2 regions of the Pseudoalteromonas sp. Isolate6 genome follow, and region 2 is predicted to be linked to the other one. Evidence: predicted binding sites of a transcription regulator. Region 2 holds the regulator's gene; the other holds the start of a gene.
What was found. Region 2 encodes NrdR, which represses ribonucleotide reductase genes. Its sites were predicted from a motif close to AAACACNANATNTNGTGTTT; they were not measured.

Region 1 (10,244 bases), on a different contig from region 2:
ATGAGAGTGAGCGGGTATGCCATAGTCCGTATCAACACGGCCATAAGAGAAACCAACAGTCAGATGATCGCCAACATAACTTGTACCTAAGTTAAATTGCTCGGAGTCGATAAAAGTATTGTCGACGCGATTGGCGTACTCTGTTTCATGCTCTTCTGCGTCGTGGGCATGCGCTTCGCCTTCATGTTCATGCTCGTGTTCTTCATGTTCGTCGTGCGGCAGCGCAAAATTTGGGGTTTCATAATCACCACCTTTACGCTTAACGCCATCGAAATGGAAGTTAAAGCCGTCAAAGCCGGATTCTAATAACATCGCAAAGGTATTGGTATTTGAGTTGGTATCATGGCTGTAGTCGGCAGCGCCTTGGAGGCTATCGATTACGTCTGTAGGAATACGATTATCAACGACATTAACCACACCACCGATTGCACCTGAGCCGTAGAGTAGGGTTGCAGGGCCTCTTAGCACTTCAATTTGCTGCGCGGCTAGCGAATCATTAGTGTTGGCGTGATCCGGACCAACGCGCGAGGCGTCGCTACTGTCTAAACCATTTTGCGTAATTTTTACGCGAGGACCATCTAAACCACGGATAATAGGACTTGAACTAACCGGACCAAAATAGCTGGCATTGATCCCAGGTTGGCCTTTTAGTGTTTCACCTAGCGTTGGTTTTGCATGATTTTTTAACTCATCACCACTTAACACACTGACAGGAGAAGTCATTTCCATGTTATTTTTGTGTAGAGCAGAAGAGTAAACAACAATGCTCTCGACAGATGTTGGTTTTAATTCGACTCGAACAAATCCTTGGGCTTCATCTACATCTACACGCTTATCAAGATAATTAGGCTTAGTAACGTGTAATTGAGAATCAGCATCTATTTCAATGGTAAATTGGCCATTCTTATCTGATTTAACTGACTTGCTTTTGCCATGTAGGTGGATGGTTACATTACTAAGTGGTTGGTTGTTTGCGTCAACAACTTTACCTGTTAGTTGTGCAGCATAAGCTGGCGCTGCACCGATAATTGAAATTAATGCGCTGGCGATAAGAGACTGCTTAAACATATTTTATTACCACGAGTTAGATTATGTATTGAACGAGTGAGCCTATTTGGCAACTAGGGTGATAATATAACACTACAAATATAGTGGATCAATAACGTTATACTATAACTTGGGTGTTGTTGAAATTGGAATTGCAGCTATAGTTAAGGAATAAGTCAAAATGGGCACAACATTATGAACAAGCCATTTGTTTTCAAGGCAAGGATTAAGGTTGCTGACTTATTTCATCATAGCCATCATGAAGAAGTTTTTACTACAGCTATGTTGTCAAAAGAAAGTAGCGAACACTTTGCGATGAAATTGCTCGGGATCTGTGCGCTGTCTTTTGATAAGCCTGCAAAGTGGAGTAAGACGGAGAAAAAGTATTGGCCCGATGTATGGCTCGAAGATGAAAACGAACAAATTGAAGTCGCTTTGTTTATTGGCACTTACGAGGTTGAAGAGATACTTAAGTATGAAAAGCTTTATACTAAGGTCGTGGTGTTGTGTGCCGACGGTGAGCAATGGTTTGAAGAGCGTCGAGTGCAGTTACAGTTTATTGGTTCACTATCTGTGTTTAGTATTCCGGCTGTCTTTGTGGCTGATTTGTGTGAAATGCTGACACGAAGTTTGCATTGGGATGTGATTCTTGAAAATGGGGCGCTGAGTATTACTGATAACGAGCACTATATTCGTGCTCAAATTACCAAGCTGATTTAACGCAGTGATAAGGGACAACGGCTGCGGTTAGAGAACAAAGTATTTTTTTGAATTCATGCTATCTAGGGCAACTCTATTTTAATATGGCTTGTGGGTCTGCTACAGCACAACAAAATTTCTCCATCTCTCACAAAAGCAAGTGGTTCATTAGCGTATTGTGTTTGTCCTTCGATGAGCTTAGCGCGGCAAGCGCCGCAAAAGCCCTCACGGCATTGATAGGGGACTTCAATATTTGCGGCTTCAAGGGTTTCGAGTATCGAAGACGAAGAAGCCACATATTCCAGTGGCTCCTCAATATTCTCAACCTGAATTAGGAAGGGTGGCTTTTCAACCATTACAGGTCGAAGTCGCCAAAGTCAGAGGCATCGACTTCAGAGTCGATTTGTCCAACAAGGTATGAGCTGATCTCTGCTTCCTGTGGTGCAACCTGAACATTGTCAGACACCAGCCAAGCATTGATCCACGGAATAGGGTTTGATTTAGTTTCGAATTGCGTTGGTAAACCAACTGCTGACATACGAATATTTGTGATGTACTCGACGTATTGACACAAGATATCTTTGTTCAGACCAATCATCGAACCGTCTTTAAATAGATACTCAGCCCATTCTTTTTCCTGCTCAGCGGCCTCAACAAACATCTTAATTGCTTCTTCACGACATTGCGCTGCCACGATAGACATTTCAGGATCATCTTTACCTTCTTGCATGATATTCAGCATGTGCTGTGTACCAGACAGATGTAGCGCTTCATCACGTGCGATTAGCTTGATGATTTTCGCATTACCTTCCATAAGCTCGCGCTCAGCAAAAGCAAACGAACAGGCAAAACTTACGTAGAAACGGATTGCTTCTAAGATGTTTACAGACATGATGCAAAGATATAGGAGCTTTTTAAGTTCAAACAAGTTAATGACGACCGTTGTGCCGTTAATTTCATGTTTGCCTTCGCCGTACTGATTGTAAAGGCTTACTTTTTCAATCAGTTCGTCGTAGTACTTGGTAACTGCATCCGCCCGTTCAACAATTTTGTCATTGCCCACGATGTCATCAAAGATCAATTCTGGATTTTGCGTTACATTACGAATAATGTGAGTGTAAGAGCGACTGTGAATAGTTTCACTAAATGCCCAAGTTTCGATCCAGGTTTCAAGCTCAGGAATGGAGACAATCGGTAAAAGCGCAACGTTTGGAGAGCGGCCTTGAACACTGTCTAGCAATGTTTGATATTTTAGGTTGCTCAAAAAGATATGTCTTTCGTGCTCAGGAAGTGCCTGAAAGTCCAACCTATCTTTACTTACGTCTACTTCTTCTGGACGCCAGAAAAACGATAGTTGCTTTTCAATTAGCTTTTCGAAAATAGGAAACTTCTGTTGGTCGTAGCGAGATACATTAACAGTCTGTCCAAAAAACATCGGTTCTTTTAATTGGTCGTTATGATTTCTGCTAAACGTAGAATATGCCATAAATGTGTTACTCAATACCTAAAAAAGCGGGTGAAGACCACCCGCATAAAAGTTATATCTTACAAGCGCCGCCTTCACAACCATCGTCTTCTGCTTCTGGTTTTAACTCATCTTGAGCATCTGAAGCACCGTCACGGGTGTTATGGTAGTAAAGAGTTTTAACACCAAGTTTGTATGCGGTGAGTAAGTCTTTTAGCAATAGCTTCATAGGAACTTTACCCGCTTCAAACTTACTTGGATCATAATTGGTATTTGCAGAGATAGTTTGATCGATGAACTTTTGCATAATACCAACTAATGCAAGGTAACCATCGTTAGATGGAATATCCCAAAGTAGCTCATAGTTATCTTTGAGGCGGTCGTACTCTGGTACTACTTGCTTCAAGATACCATCTTTACTCGCTTTAACACTGATATGACCACGAGGTGGTTCGATACCGTTTGTTGCGTTTGAAATTTGTGATGATGTTTCAGATGGCATCAAGGCAGACAACGTTGAGTTGCGCATACCGTGTTCTTGGATACTTGCTCTTAGTGAATCCCAATCCAGATGCAATGGCTCTTCGCATACTTTATCAAGGTCACGCTTATAAGTATCTATTGGCATAATACCTTGTGAGTACGTCGTTTCGTTAAATTTAGGACAAGCGCCGCGCTCTTTTGCCAATTCATTCGAAGCTTTCATCAGATAGTATTGAATGGCTTCAAATGTTTTATGTGTTAGGCCGTTAGCGCTACCGTCGGAGTACTTAACGCCATTCTTTGCAAGATAATAAGCAAAGTTAATCACACCGATACCTAGTGTACGGCGTCCCATCGTTGCATTGTACGCAGCAGGTACGGGGTAGTCTTGATAGTCTAATAAGTTATCAAGTGCGCGAACCGCAAGCTCTGCTAACTCTTCTAACTCGTCTAGAGACTTGATGGCACCCAAGTTAAATGCGGAAAGCGTACATAGTGCAATTTCACCTTCAGGGTCGTTTACGTGGCTTAGAGGCTTAGTCGGTAGTGCAATTTCAAGACATAGGTTTGACTGGCGGATCGGTGCAACCTTAGAGTCAAACGGACTGTGTGTATTACAGTGATCAACGTTTTGTAGATAAATACGACCAGTGCTCGCACGTTCTTGCGCAAACATTGAGAATAACTCAATCGCTTTAATGCGTTTCTTACGGATAGACTCATCTTGCTCGTACTTAACATACAGTTCTTCGAATTTATCTTGGTCTTCAAAGAATGCGTCGTAAAGACCAGGCACATCTGATGGACTAAATAGCGTGATATAGTCGTCTTTAATTAGGCGGCTATACATGGTTTTGTTGAACTGCACGCCATAATCCAAATGACGCACACGGTTCTCTTCAACACCACGGTTATTTTTTAGTACTAATAGGTTTTCAACTTCAAGATGCCAAAGCGGGTAGAATAGGGTCGCTGCGCCACCACGTACACCACCTTGAGAACAGCTTTTAACAGCCGTTTGGAAGTGCTTATAAAACGGAATACATCCTGTGTGATACGCTTCACCATTTCTGATTGGGCTACCTAGCGCACGAATACGACCAGCGTTAATACCGATACCAGCGCGCTGACTGACGTATTTTACAATCGCAGAAGAAGTTGCGTTGATTGAATCTAGGCTATCAGCACATTCTATAAGTACACATGAGCTAAACTGACGTGTCGGCGTACGAACACCCGCCATAATTGGCGTAGGCAATGAAATTTTGAATGTTGAAACTGCATCGTAGAATCGCTTTATGTAATCTAGACGCGTTTCTTTCGGGTAGTTTGCAAACAGGCTAGCAGCTACAAGAACATATAAGAACTGAGCACTTTCGTAGATCTCACCTGTTACGCGGTTTTGTACAAGGTATTTACCTTCCAACTGCTTAACAGCTGCATAGCTGAAGTTCATATCTCGGCTATGATCGATGTAGTTGTTTAGCTCATCAAACTCTTCTTTTGTGTAATCGGTAAGAAGATGCTGATCATAGCGCTTGTCTTCAACCAGCTTTACCACATGGTCGTGTAAGTGCGGCGGCTCAAAACAGCCATAGGCTTTCTTACGCAAGTGGAAAATAGCCAAACGAGCGGCTAGATACTGATAATCTGGAGACTCTTTTGAGATCAGATCGGCTGCAGCTTTAATAATCGTTTCGTGGATATCACCAGTACGAATACCGTCATAAAACTGGATGTGTGACTTTAATTCAACCTGAGAAACTGAGACGTTATCTAGGCCTTCTGCCGCCCATGTAATGACACGATGGATCTTATCTAGATCTAACGGTTCTTTGCGACCGTTTCTTTTGCATACAGATAGCTGTTGGTTCATGTTATGTGCCTGTATTCCTTAGGAACGCGCTTTAGATATCGCACGAATATAAAATTGTTTAGCAAACCACCACTATATATGGTGCCCTAGTGGCTAGGGATCACAAGATAGTGGGGTTGACGTTAATTTGCAAGAGAACAACTCGGGCAGAATTGTGGATAAGTTTGGGATAATTTACTTATGTAAGTATCCACTAACCTATGACAATCCACTTATCTGCTCACAAAGAAAAATCAACAGAAAGATGACGCTTTTCAGCAAAAATAAAAAAAAATTCTAACTGATTTTTTTCTACACAAATTCGTATCTATTATAGCAAAAACACAATATATGGTGTTTTATTTTTCTATCAACACTAAATATGCGATAGCGTGTCTAATGGGTTAGTAAGATAGAGATCCGCATGCCAAGACTTTGCTTCGGCTTCAGATGGAATGAACCCCCACATTGCTGCTGCACTAATCATTTTTGCAGATTTCGCAGCAATGATATCTCGCTCAGCGTCGCCAACATAAATACACTGCTCAGGTGGGACCCCCAATTTTGATGCCACTAACAGTAAAGGCTCTGGATGAGGCTTGGCCACCGCCAGTGTATCTCCGCATACTACTGTCTCGATCTTTGCAAGTTCAGGGATCTGCTTTAGTAGCGGAAGTGTTAAAAACTCAGGTTTGTTTGTCATGATCCCAACCTGAATCTCTTTTTCTGCAAGTGCCGCTAATAACGCACCAATCTGCGCAAAGCATTGGGAATGTACTGACAGGTTCGCAAGGTAGTAATCGAGTACCCCCTGACGTAATACCTGAGTATCGTAGCGCTGTAATGACTCACCAAACCCTACTTGCAACATCGCTGCTACGCCGTTTGAAATCGCACTGCTATACACCTGTTTGCCGACAGTAGGCATTTTGTTAGCAGTTAAAACGTGGTTTAGTGCAGCGCCCAAGTCATCACTGGTATCCAGCAAGGTGCCGTCTAGATCAAATAGTACCGCTTGGATCATACTAGCTTCTCAAAGTGTAGAATGTAGTTAACCGAAACGTCTTTAGTTAAGGTAAATGTTTTGCCGATAGGGTTGTAGTTAATCCCTGTTGCCGCTCTAACTTTGAGGTCGTACTTTTCAGCCCAAGCTATTAAGGTAGACGGGCGAATAAACTTATCATGCTCATGCGTGCCTTCAGGAACCATTTTAAGCAGTTTTTCAGCAGCGACAATAGCCAGTAAATACGCTTTTGTGGTCTTGTTTAAGGTAGAAAAAAATACATGACCGCCGGGCTTAACTAATTGTGAGACAGAACGAATAATGGATTCTGGATCTGGTACGTGTTCTAACATTTCCATGCAAGTTACTACATCGAATTCGCCATGGTGCAAGGCTGCGAATTCTTCTACTGGCACTTTTTGATAGTCTACTTTAACGCCGACCTCTAGCGCGTGAAGTTTTGCGACATTGAGCGGTTCTTGTCCCATATCGATACCGGTTGCATTTGCGCCCAGCTTAGCCATGCTTTCTGTTAAAATCCCACCACCACAACCGACATCCAATACTGTTTTTGCAAATAGGCCTTCACATTTATCGTTAATAAAGTCCAATCTCAATGGGTTAATATCGTGTAATGGTTTGAATTCTCCCTCTCGGTCCCACCAGCGCTCTGCTATTTCTTCAAATTTAGCGATTTCATTAGGGTCTACATTTTGATGTTCGGTCATAAAAAACTTCCTCGTCGAATTGAGCGCATTATAAAGGGGATTAGATAAAAATAGCACCTGTAAAACGGTAAAAAGTGTGTTAGCATGCTTGACGAATTTTATAATAAACAAAGCCCCCGCTGATACTCTGAGGCAATTCGGCTATTTTTCGAAGCGCGTTTAATTGGCGCTTCAGCAGAAAAAGCAATTTGATATTCAGATAGCATCTCAACACAAGTTGTAGTGTGACACAAAAGGGGTGGACACTGAAGGAAAGTGGAGTCAAATGTCTGATCTCGCCAATGAAATCCTGCCAGTCAATATCGAAGATGAATTAAAAAATTCATACCTAGATTATGCAATGAGTGTAATCGTAGGTCGTGCATTACCTGACGTACGTGACGGCCTAAAGCCAGTTCACCGTCGTGTATTGTTCGCGATGAATGAACTTAAAAATGACTGGAACAAACCATATAAAAAGTCAGCTCGTGTAGTTGGTGACGTAATCGGTAAATACCACCCGCATGGTGATAGCGCGGTTTACGATACTATTGTACGTATGGCTCAGCCTTTCTCTCTACGCTACATGCTCGTAGATGGACAAGGTAACTTTGGTTCTGTCGATGGTGACTCTGCAGCTGCGATGCGTTATACCGAAGTACGTATGGCGAAAGTCGCTCACGAGTTACTTGCTGACCTTGAAAAAGAAACCGTTGATTATGTACCAAACTACGATGGTACAGAGCAAATTCCAGATGTGTTACCAACTAAAGTGCCTAACTTATTGGTGAATGGTTCATCTGGTATCGCGGTTGGTATGGCGACCAATATTCCGCCTCACAACTTAACCGAGGTGATCAATGGCTGTTTGGCTGTGATCCAGAATCCAGACATCACTATTGAAGAGTTAATCGACTATATTCCGGGTCCAGATTTCCCGACAGCCGCCATTATTAGCGGTAAGAATGGCATCGAACAAGCCTATAAAACAGGCCGTGGTAAGATCTACATCCGTGCGAAAGCTGAAATCGAAGTTGATGAGAAGACTGGCAAAGAAACTATCATCGTTCATGAAATTCCTTACCAAGTTAACAAAGCAAGACTAATCGAAAAGATTGCAGAGCTTGTTAAAGATAAAAAGGTTGAAGGGATCAGTGCACTACGCGATGAGTCGGATAAAGACGGTATGCGTATCGTTATTGAGATCAAGCGTGGTGAAGTAGGTGAAGTTGTACTAAACAACCTATACGCTCAAACACAACTACAAACTGTGTTTGGCATCAATATGGTTGCACTAGATAATAACCAGCCTAAGTGTTTCAACCTGAAAGAAATGCTTGATGCGTTTATTATTCACCGTCGTGAAGTCGTAACGCGTCGTACTGTATTTGACCTGCGTAAGGCGAGAGACAGAGCGCATACGCTTGAAGGCCTCGCAATTGCGCTAGCCAATATTGACCCAATCATTGAGCTTATTCGTAAGTCACCAACACCAGCAGAAGCAAAAGCAGCGCTAACCGCACGAGCTTGGGATCTTGGTAACGTTAAATCAATGCTTGAGCGCACTGGCGAAGAAAATGTTGCGCGTCCGGACTGGTTAGCGGAAGAATTAGGGATCCGTGATGGTCAGTACTATTTGTCTGAGCAACAAGCCCAAGCAATTCTAGACTTAAGACTACACAAATTAACGGGTCTTGAGCACGAGAAAATTCTAGCAGAATACAAAGAACTGCTCGATTTAATCGCTGAGCTACTGTACATCCTTTCTACTCCAGAGCGTTTGATGGAAGTGATCCGCGATGAGTTAGTTGAAATCAAAGAAACGTATGGTGATGAGCGTCGCACAGAGATCACTGCTGCTGCGCACGATATTAGTTTAGAAGATTTGATCAACGAAGAAGACGTTGTCGTTACGCTTTCTCACGAAGGCTATGTGAAGTATCAACCTCTAAGCGATTACGAAGCTCAGCGCCGCGGTGGTAAAGGGCGATCTGCAACTAAGATGAAAGATGAAGACTTTATCGAACGTCTACTCGTTGCAAATACTCACGATACAATTCTGTGTTTCTCTACTTCTGGCCGCTTGTATTGGTTGAAAGTTTACCAGTTGCCGCTTGCATCACGTGCTGCGCGCGGTAAGCCAATTGTTAACTTGTTACCACTCGAAGCTGATGAGCGTATTACGACAATTTTACCAGTTCGTGAATACGAAGAAGATAAGTTTATCGTCATGGCGACGGCAAGTGGTATCGTTAAGAAAACACCTCTGACAGCATACAGTCGTCAGCGTGCAAGTGGTATTATTGCTATCAACTTGAACGAAGGCGATAGCCTGATCGGTGCTAACATTACCACAGGCGAAAATGACATCATGCTATTTACTGAGCATGGTAAAGTTGTGCGCTTTAATGAGAAGCAGCGAGATTCAGAAACAGGTGAAGTAAAGCGTGATCCTGAAACTGGCGAAGAAATGTTGGCGTTACGTCCGATGGGTCGTACAGCAACAGGTGTTCGTGGTATCAAGATGCCAGATGACGTGAAAGTGGTATCACTAATCGTACCACAAGGCGATGGTGCAATCTTGACCGTAACTGAAAATGGTTATGGTAAGCGTACACCGCTTGAAGAGTACCCAGCGAAGAGCCGTGCAACACAAGGTGTTGTGTCAATCAAAGTAACTGAAAGAAATGGTTCTGTGGTCGGCGCGGTTCAAGTTGATGACAACGATGAAATCATGCTGATCTCAAACCGTGGTACACTAGTTAGAACGCGTGTAAACGAAGTTTCTACGGTAGGCCGTAACACTCAAGGTGTTATTCTGATCCGTACGATGGAAGAAGAAAAGGTAGTTGGTCTTCAACGCATCGAAGAAATTGAAGTGGACGAGTTGCCTGAGGGTGAAATTGTTGAGGCTGAGGGTGAAGCGACACCTGCAGTTGATTCAGACACAGAAGAATAACACAATCTTATCTGTAATATAAAAAG
Region 2 (10,244 bases):
ACTTTGCTCAAACTCAAACGCATCTAACTGTTCATCAAAAATGATAGTAGCCGCGCCATCACCGCCACGTTGCTTAACTTGATGCAAGGCAATATCAGCAAGATTCACCGAAGACTCCCAGCCAATAACCTTACCGCCCAACAGTGGTAGCGGATAGTAAGACCAGCCCATTGACACTGTGAGCTTGGTAGTTTTGCCGTTAGGTAAGAGATAATCGGTTTCAGCAATCGCTTTACACAAGTCGCTAACGTATTCTTCGATATAGTCTCGGCTAAAATCGCGCAATAGCAATAAGAATTCATCACCACTCCAGCGAACCACATAGTCTGACCCTTGAGTGCGTGTGTTTAATAGCGTAGCCAATTGCTGCAAACAACTATCACCGCCAATTGGACCATAAGAGTCATTAATTTTACTGAAATCATCAATATTCATGATCATCAATACCAAACTCTTATTTTGAGCCTGCAATGACTGTGCATTGCGCTGATAATGCTCAACGTCTTTTGGTAACTGATCAAATAGAAAGCGACGACTACGTAACCCCGTTAATTCATCTGAGTGACTCACAAGTTTAAGCTGAGTATTGACCTGGTTCAGCTTCTCGTTAGCTTTCCTGAGCTCTGTCGTACGCTCTGCGATTAATGCCTCAAGTGCAGCTTGTTTTCTTCTTTCTTGTGCTCTGAATACCCAAAAAATCAGATAGAACATAAAGATAAATGCACAGGTGATAAATAATCTAAAATAAATCGTCTCATCGAAACGGCGCGGTAATGTGATGGATAAGTCAAGCACCTTCGCCTGCTCCCAATCTTGCCCTTGGCGCTTAACTTCTAACATAAAGGTAAAGTTACCTGGTGGTAGATTAGTATAAATCGCCTCACGCCGAGACTGAGCATCACGCCATTGCGTATCGTGCCCTTTTAGCTTGTATCTAAATTCAATACTATGCGGCGCGTAAAAGTCGATTGCAGTATAATTAATGGTTAAGTCACGCTCTGAAGTATTAAGCTGAATAACTTGATTTAAGGACTCAGTACTAAATACTCTGTCATGGGTAGAGAGTGATTCTAATCGAGGCATTAGATCTCCACCACCAAACAGCAGGACGTTTTTGGGGATCTCTACCACGCCTTGTAAGCTGGGGTAAAAAATAGCGGACTCAGTTTCCACTACAGCATCATGGCCAAGACCCGAGCAACACTGGCTCGGTCTGCCATCAAGCTGCCGGTCAAATGGGCTGATCACTTGCTCAACTTGTAAACTCTCTATCACATCGCCAAATTGTGCAACGGGCATGCGATATACCCCTTTCATCGTACTTACCCAAACTAGCTGATTGCTCTTATCAAAATGCAACGAAAAAATTGAGCCATAAGGTAGGCCATTTGAGGCATCAAGTTGGTACCAGTCACCATCGGAGGTGCGATAGAATAATCCATCATTGAGGGAGCCAACTAAAGTAGTCACTGTATCTAAATGCAAAATACTGGTGATGTAAGCGGTGTCCAACGAGGTTTGCGCACCAATTTTTTCAATACCTTTTTCATTATAGCGATATGCACCTTTATTCGTGCCGATAAAGCCATACCTCGGAAAGTCCTGAATAAAAGTAACGAATTGGCTGCCAAGGAAGGCATTATAGGCAAATGGTGTTATACCTTTATAATCTAATCGGTATAACCCCCTTCCCGTACCAAACCACATTCCCCCGCGATTTGATGGGCTAAGTGAAAAGACAGGGTTTTGCCTAAGTTCTCTTTCATTTAATTTTTGCAGTGAACCATTTTCATAGATAAGTGCACCGCGATCGGTACCGAGGATAAGTTTTTCGCCGATAAACTCAAGGTCATGTATTACTGAGCGGTTCAATTGAGCACTCGTCAGTATTGGTTGATAATTGTCGTTCGGCTCAATGATCCCAAGCCCTTCTCGGCTTGCAACCCAGAGCTGACCACCGGGCCCTTGTGTGATTGCCGAAATGGCTTGATTAGTCTTCAAACCAATATGATGACGCTCGACCTTCCCCGAATGCGCAAGCCAAAGTCCTTCGTTTAAACTAGCAAGCCAAATATTATTGTCTTTGTCCATAAAGATATCAGCAAACCAGATACTTTGATCAAGTTGTATCGGCTCTACCGCTTGCCAAACGCCATTATTCTGTCGATAAAGTAGTCGCCCATAAGTAGAGACCCACAGCCCACCGTCTTTATCGTTGAGAAATTTATACACAGCGTTATTACCCACTTCTTGATAGCGGCGTAATACTTCATCAATATCTAGAAAATAAGCCCCCAGCTCTGATGCTAAAAACAGCTTACCATCAACCCAAGCTAGGTCATGAATAATGGTTTGCGCTAACTGCTCAGGTAGTGAGACCTTGCTCGCTAACTCAAGTCTAACTCCATCTCCATTACGATTGCTCGATTCGCTAATTTTAAGTAAGTGACGTTCATTTACTAACCAAATGCCATCGGGAACCAGCGCCATTTTAGTCACTGAGCCCACTATTTGATTGATTTGGGTAACATCTAACGTACTTTGTTCGATATTATTTGCAGCTAACGTCAGCTTTTTCGCAGAAACATAATACAGACCATTTGCAGCAATCCAGATCCCGCCATCTTCATCTTGTAGTATATCTCTGACAGGGCCCTGTATGTCGAAGCGCCTAGCCTCTAAGGTTTGTGGGTTAAGTCTTAACAGTCCTCGACGTGTGCCAACCCAGAGCATACCGAATTGATCCACCACCAATTTATTGATAGCGTTGCTATTCAAAAACTCGGTATTTTGCGTATTGAAGTTTTGGAATTGATGACCATCAAAACGGCTTAAACCAAACTGAGTTCCGAGCCAAATATAGCCTTGATTGTCTTGAACGACACTCTTGACGCTTTGTGATGGTAAACCACTTTGGATATTCCACTGTTTAACCACGTAATCATCTATCGCCGCTACACTCGTCATTGGTAGCAGCAAAGTGAAAATGAAAAACAATAGCCTTGTCATCTCGATTCCATCACATCAGTACAATTAGACTAAAATGCCAGTTTTAAACAAAGCTTGCACGCAAATCAATGAAAAAATGCCGGCTAATACATCATCTAGCATAATCCCAGAGCCACCGTGCAAGCGCTTATCGAGCCACTTTATCGGACCCGGTTTCAAAATATCGAAAAAACGGAACAAAATAAACCCAACGATTAGTGACTGCCAACTCAGTGCAGCCCCTATCATGGTGATATAAAAGCCAGCCACTTCATCCCAAACAATCGCGGGGTGGTCATGAACATTAACATCGTCCGCTGTTTTACCACACACCCAGATCCCAAATAACGTCATGGCAATAGCAATTAGACATTGCAGCCAAATCGCTTCACCTTGAGTTGCAAAGATAAATGGTAATCCAGCTAAAGTACCAAATGTACCTGGCGCTTTCCTTGCTAATCCTAAACCAAACCCGAGCGCAAAAAATTGATGCGGCTTCTTTAAATTAAATACACGTTGTTTAGCCAAACCTACTCCTAGCTAAAATGCTCAAAACCAAGCCCGGTGAGCTGGTAAGGTTGGCCTTTGTTGAGTAATTGAACCTCACCATTATTAGCCGTTATTTGACCAATACAAACAGGTTCAACGCCATATTGCTTTAACCTAGTTTCCACGGCATTTTTGTTATTATCATTGACAGTGAAGAGCAATTCATAGTCATCACCAAAACCGAGCGCCAATCGCATGCGTGCGTCTTCATCAAGGCTTGAACGCAGTGCATCTGACTGTGGAACTTTATCCGCATTTATCTTAGCCCCCACTAAAGAGCTACGTAAAATGTGCTTAAGATCCGCAAGTAGACCATCTGAGATATCAATTGCAGAGGTGGCAAGACCCCTAAGAACTTGACCCGCAGCAACACGTGGCGCTGGGTAATGAAACTTTTCCAGAGCCGCTTTGCCGTGTTTTGGCTCAAGTGTCCAACCTTGCTTGCGCGCTTCGATTGCAAGTCCTGCATCACCAAGTGGGCCAGTCACATAAATCCAATCACCTACTCGTGCTCCTGAACGCTTGAGCGCTTTACCGGTTGGTATAATACCTTTTGCACACACTGTGATGGTCAATGGACCTTGCGTTGTATCGCCACCTATCACCTGTACGTTATAGTACTCAGCGATTTCATGCATCCCCTCAGTAAAGGCTTCTAGCCACTCTATGTCAGCGCTGGGTAACGTTAAACCAAGCGACACCCAAGTAGGTTCAGCGCCCATTGCTGCTAAGTCGCTAAGATTTACCGCAATAACACGATGGCCAAGCGCCCGCGGTGGAATATCTTCAAAAAAGTGCACACCCGCAACTAGCGTATCGGTTGTTACTGCAAGTTGACTGCCAGCAGGAACTGAAACCAAGGCACAGTCATCACCTATTCCAAGTTCTACATCTCGGCGAATAATGCCACGGCCTTTAAAATAGTGATTGATTAGCTCAAATTCTTTCATACACAAAAAAGCCGGCCAAGGCCGGCTATTCCTATAGTAAAGCTTATTTGCGAATAAACTTAACCGCTTTGTCTAGTACACCATTGACGAACTTGTGACTCTCTTCAGCGCCAAACATTTTTGCCAACTCAATGCCTTCATTGATAGCCACTTTGTATGGCACATCTTCACGGAATTTAAGCTCATAAGCACTAACACGTAATACGGCAAGCTCAACCATATCCAATTCTTCGAGTGGACGAGCTAAATGCGGACGAATTGCTTCGTCTAGCTGCTTTTGGTTAACAACAACACCACGTGCTAAGTCTTTGAAGTATTCTACATCGACTTTCGTTACGTCGTTTTCGATCAGCATTTGCTGTTCGATATCGGCAATTGGGTTACCACTTAGCTGCCAAGAATAAATAGCTTGTAAAGCAAGTACACGTGCTTTGCGTCTAGCTGCTGGTTTCACTGAGATTCCTCTTAAATTTGCTCTAGCACGTTCACCATTTCTAGAGCTCCAAGGGCGGCTTCTCCCCCTTTGTTGCCCATTTTAGTGCCCGCGCGCTCGATAGCTTGCTCAATGCTTTCAGTAGTAAGTACACCAAAAGCAACAGGGATGTCATAATCTAATGAAACGCTAGCTAAGCCTTTGTTAGACTCGTTAGCAACTAAATCGAAGTGTGGCGTACCACCACGAATAATCACGCCTAGCGCAATAATCGCATCGTGCTCTTTTTTCATCGCAACGCGTTTTGCTGCCAGTGGTAGTTCAACCGCTCCCGGTACATATACAACCGTGATGTCTTCATCGCTAACACCACCGGTACGTTTTAATTCATCTACAGCGCCTTCAAGTAGGCTGCTACCGATAAAATCGTTAAAACGTGAAATGACAATGGCAAATTTTTTGCCAGGAGCGTATTTATTACCTTCGATTACTTTCATTAGATGTTCCTAATCTGTATGAGCAATTGCCAAATTGAGGCGCATGATAGCACAGTAATATGGCAATCGCCTACTATCTGAATATAGGCGATTGCGATCAATTTAGCATTTTGGGATTATTTTGGTTCGACGTATTCAACCACTTCTAAGTGGAAACCAGACAGTGCATGATATTTTTTAGGTAGACTCATTAGGCGCATTTTCTGAATGCCTAAATCAGCCAAAATTTGCGACCCCACACCTACGGTGCGCGAAGTACCTTGGAATTTACGGTAGTTCACCTGTTCACCCGCATCTTCCGCAGCAAATGCCTTAACCAGCGCTTCCATTTCTTCGCTGCGTTCTTGTTTACCAAGAATGACTAATACGCCTTCGTTGTCGGCGATGTGCTTCATGGCACTTTGCAGTGTCCAGCTTCTATCCGCACTACGATCTGAATGAAGAATGTCGTTAAACGTGCTTTGCAAATGCACACGGACTAAATTGGCTTCTTCCGATTTGATCTCGCCCTTCACCATCGCATAGTGCAGTTGATTATCAATGGTGTCTTTGTACGTCACCAGGTTAAACTCACCAAACTCGGTAGGAAGTTTACACTCTGCTACCTTTTCGATGGTGGTTTCGTTTAAGTTACGATATTCAATCAAATCAGCAATGGTGCCGATTTTAATATCGTGCTCTTTTGCGAATACTTCTAGTTGTGGGCGACGTGCCATAGTGCCATCTGGATTTAGAATTTCAACAATCACAGATGCAGGCTCCAATCCCGCCAAACGCGCTAAATCACATCCAGCTTCAGTATGACCTGCACGCGTTAAAACGCCGCCTGGTTGCGCCATGATTGGGAAGATATGACCAGGTTGTACAATATCATCAGGTACTGCACCTTTGGCAACTGCAGCTTGCACTGTACGAGCGCGATCTGCCGCTGAAATTCCCGTCGTTACGCCTTTCGCGGCTTCAATAGACAAAGTAAAGTTGGTAGAGAACTGAGCGCCATTGGTTTTCACCATTAGTGGCAAGTTCAGCTGCTCACAGCGCTCCTGTGTCATGGTCAAACAGATTAACCCGCGACCATATGTTGCCATGAAATTAATTGCATCTGGTGTAATGTGCTCTGCTGCAATGATCAGATCACCTTCATTTTCTCGGTCTTCATCGTCCATCAAAATAACCATTTTACCGGCTTTAATGTCCGCGATGATTTCCTCAGCACTATTTAAACTCATAGTTTTCCCATTTTTACTTTGTCTGTGGCTACTTTATAAAGCCAGCTTTCGCCAATAGACTGGTTGTGAGAGTGGACTCGCTGGCAGCGCTTGGCTCACCCTGAATTAGTCTTTCGAGGTAGCGGGCGATTTGGTCAACCTCTAGGTTTAGTTTTGACCCGACTTGAAAACCTGCAATCGTCGTTTCTTGAGCCGTGTGTGGCACTATGGTCAATTTAAAGCGATTTTGTTCCACGGCATTGACCGTCAAACTGATGCCATCAATGGCAACTGAACCTTTATACGGAATATACTTCATTAGCGATGATGGCGCAGTCAACCAATAGTCGGTCGCTCTGGCATTAGCGGTTATCTCTACCACTTCAGCGATGCCATCCACATGGCCAGACACCAAATGACCGCCAAGGCGTGAAATCGGCTGCAATGCCTTTTCAAGGTTGACCTTTTGGCCTTGTTGGTACTCGGCAAAACGCGTCAAACTTAAGGTTTCGTTAGAAACATCGGCTTTGAAGCCATCATGAAACTTCTCAGTTACGGTCAGGCAAACCCCGTTCGTGGCAATACTATCACCCAAGTTTACATCGCTCATATCAAGAGATGTCGTGGTCACACGAACAATTAAATCGCCGCCCTTGAGCTGCAATTGAGTTAATGTTCCTGTTGCTTCGATAATACCTGTAAACATTTTACTTCTCTTTAGTCGCGATAAGTTTGAGATCAGGCCCCACTTGGCAAACGTCGCCAAACACTAACTCTGGTATTTGCGACATGGCACTCAGTGGTGTGGTGTTAAACAGCCCTTTTCCAACGCCAATTATTTTCGGTGCCAAATAGATGATATATTCATCAATTAGCCCTTGTTCATGCATTACTCCCGCAAGGGTGGCACCGGCCTCAAGCCAAACATAATTACAGTGCTTTTCAGCCAGCTTGTTGAGCACGGCTTTTAGGTCGAGCTTACCGTTGATTTCAGGCACGACAATTTGCTCTACGAAATGAGGCCATTGCACTGAATTATCAATAGTACGGCGGAAAATAATCACTGGAGATGCAATTGTAAATAACGCAAGATCTGGTGTCAGACGATTTTGTGAGTCAATAATCGCACGTATCGGCTGGCGTAGCTCAGATTGAGGATAATCGGTGTCTTGCAAAAATTCTTCACGAACATTGAGTCTGGCGTTGTCTACCATAACCGTATCGGCTCCGGTCAAGACCACGCAACTTTGCGCGCGGTAGCGCTGTACGTCTAAGCGCGCTGCAGCTGAGGTTATCCACTTACTCTGGCCATTGTTTAATGCGGTTTTCCCATCAACAGAAGCGGCAAGTTTACAGGTCACGAACGGCACTCCATACTCCATTCGTTTCAAAAAACCATTATTTAGTGCCCTAGCTTGTAGCTCTAGCAAACCATAGGCTGTTGTAATGCCCGCGGCTTCTAACATTGCCAATCCACGCCCTGCAACCTGTGGGTTGGGATCAACCATAGCTGCAACCACTCTGCTGACGCCTGCGTCAATCAAACCTTTTGCACACGGCGGCGTTCTACCATAGTGACTACATGGCTCAAGCGTTACATAGGCAGTTGCACCAGCGGCTTTAGCTCCAGCTTGCTTAAGCGCATGCACTTCAGCATGGCCTTCACCTGCTTTTAAGTGCGCGCCTTCGCCGACAATTTCACCGTCTTTTACGATCACACAGCCGACGTTTGGATTGGGTGTTGTGGTGTATTTACCGCGCTTTGCAAGCGCGATAGCACGGCTCATGTAATCATGGTCTTGCGCTGTGAACTGGCTCAATCCCCCAACCTCGCAATTTCTTCACCAAACTCACGAATATCTTCGAAAGAGCGATATACCGAAGCAAATCGCACATAAGCCACTTTATCGAGCTTTTTGAGCGCTTCCATAATACATTCGCCAATCATGTCGCTTGGTACTTCACGTTCGCCAGTACCCCGAATTTGAGATTTAATTTGGTGCACTACTTCTTCTATTTGCTCTGTACTAACGGGACGCTTTTCCAGCGCTCGGTGCATGCCATTAAGTAACTTATCTTCATTGAACGGCTCTCTAGTACCATCTTGCTTTATCACGCGCGGCATTAAGAGCTCTGCGCCCTCGAAGGTAGTAAAGCGTTCGTGGCATAAAATGCACTCACGACGGCGACGGACTTGGTGGCCGGAAGCAACCAAACGTGAATCTATCACTTTGGTATCTTTGGCTGTACAGAATGGACAATGCATAGACGCTCTCGTTGACTCAAAAACAAAAAAGGCCGCTTGAATGCGGCCTTAATCATAACAAAAAACTGCTTTTTTGTGAGCGAAATTATGCGTAAACAGGTAATTTAGCGCAAATTGCTTTTACTTTTTCTTTCACTTGTGCCTGTACAGACTCATCGTTGATGTTGTCTAGTACGTCACAGATCCAGCCAGCAAGCTCTTTCGACTCAGCTTCTTTAAAGCCACGGCGAGTGATCGCAGGAGAACCGATACGCAGACCAGAAGTAACGAACGGTGAGCGTGGGTCGTTTGGTACAGAGTTTTTGTTTACTGTGATGTTTGCACGGCCAAGCGCTGCATCCGCATCTTTACCTGTGATGTCTTTATCAATCAGGTCAAGTAGGAACAGGTGGTTTTCAGTTTTGCCAGAAACCACTTTATAACCACGCTCCTGAAGTACCGCAACCATAGCTTGTGCATTTTTAACCACTTGCTCTTGGTATGACTTGAACTCTGGTTGTAGTGCTTCTTTGAACGCAACCGCTTTTGCAGCGATAACGTGACATAGAGGACCACCTTGGCCACCTGGGAATACCGCAGAGTTTAGCTTTTTGTAGATTTCTTCATCATCACAAGCAGAGATGATAAGACCACCACGAGGACCCGCTAGCGTTTTGTGCGTTGTTGTTGTTACAACGTGTGCATGAGGCACAGGGCTTGGGTAGATACCAGCGGCAACAAGACCTGCAACGTGCGCCATATCAACAAGTAGGTAAGCGCCTACTTTGTCAGCGATTTCGCGGAACTTAGCCCAGTCAACGATACCTGAGTATGCAGAGAAACCGCCGATGATCATTTTTGGCTTGTGCTCAAGTGCTAACGCTTCAACTTGCGCGTAATCGATTTCACCAGTTTCTTCGTTTAGACCGTACTGGATAGCATTGTACGTTTTACCAGAGAAGTTTACGTGTGAACCGTGCGTTAAGTGACCACCGTGAGCAAGGCTCATACCTAGTACAGTGTCATGTGGCTGAAGTAACGCTTGGAATACCGCCGCGTTTGCTTGTGAGCCAGCGTGAGGCTGAACGTTTGCGTAAGTCGAACCAAATAACGCATTGGCGCGGTCAATCGCAAGTTGCTCAACCACGTCAACGTGCTCACAACCGCCGTAGTAACGCTTACCTGGGTAACCTTCAGCATACTTGTTTGTTAGCTGAGAACCCTGCGCTTCAAGTACACGTGGGCTACAGTAGTTCTCAGAAGCGATAAGCTCGATGTGCTCTTCTTGACGTGAAGTTTCTGCTTCAATCGCTGCAAATAGTTCTGGGTCAAAATCTGCAATATTCATGTTACGTTCTAACATGGTTTCTCCTA

Region 1: nrdA (class 1a ribonucleoside-diphosphate reductase subunit alpha) is a predicted target of NrdR. The motif match lies at 5,638-5,657, and genes of this name have one in related genera.

Annotation. Positions count from the first base shown of each region.
Region 1 covers NZ_JAKEVK010000072.1:8,810-19,053, reverse strand. Annotated here, with positions in the region: gene L1D50_RS11905 (TonB-dependent receptor) at 1-1,068, opposite strand, end outside; gene L1D50_RS11900 (YaeQ family protein) at 1,243-1,767, shown strand; gene yfaE (class I ribonucleotide reductase maintenance protein YfaE) at 1,830-2,102, opposite strand; gene nrdB (class Ia ribonucleoside-diphosphate reductase subunit beta) at 2,102-3,232, opposite strand; gene nrdA (class 1a ribonucleoside-diphosphate reductase subunit alpha) at 3,285-5,570, opposite strand; gene L1D50_RS11880 (HAD-IA family hydrolase) at 5,926-6,573, opposite strand; gene ubiG (bifunctional 2-polyprenyl-6-hydroxyphenol methylase/3-demethylubiquinol 3-O-methyltransferase UbiG) at 6,570-7,280, opposite strand; gene gyrA (DNA gyrase subunit A) at 7,546-10,218, shown strand.
Region 2 covers NZ_JAKEVK010000007.1:130-10,373, reverse strand. Annotated here, with positions in the region: gene L1D50_RS01825 (ligand-binding sensor domain-containing diguanylate cyclase) at 1-3,009, opposite strand, end outside; gene L1D50_RS01820 (phosphatidylglycerophosphatase A) at 3,034-3,516, opposite strand; gene thiL (thiamine-phosphate kinase) at 3,525-4,487, opposite strand; gene nusB (transcription antitermination factor NusB) at 4,531-4,941, opposite strand; gene ribE (6,7-dimethyl-8-ribityllumazine synthase) at 4,953-5,417, opposite strand; gene ribBA (bifunctional 3,4-dihydroxy-2-butanone-4-phosphate synthase/GTP cyclohydrolase II) at 5,534-6,646, opposite strand; gene L1D50_RS01795 (riboflavin synthase) at 6,675-7,331, opposite strand; gene ribD (bifunctional diaminohydroxyphosphoribosylaminopyrimidine deaminase/5-amino-6-(5-phosphoribosylamino)uracil reductase RibD) at 7,333-8,445, opposite strand; gene nrdR (transcriptional regulator NrdR) at 8,442-8,891, opposite strand; gene glyA (serine hydroxymethyltransferase) at 8,977-10,233, opposite strand.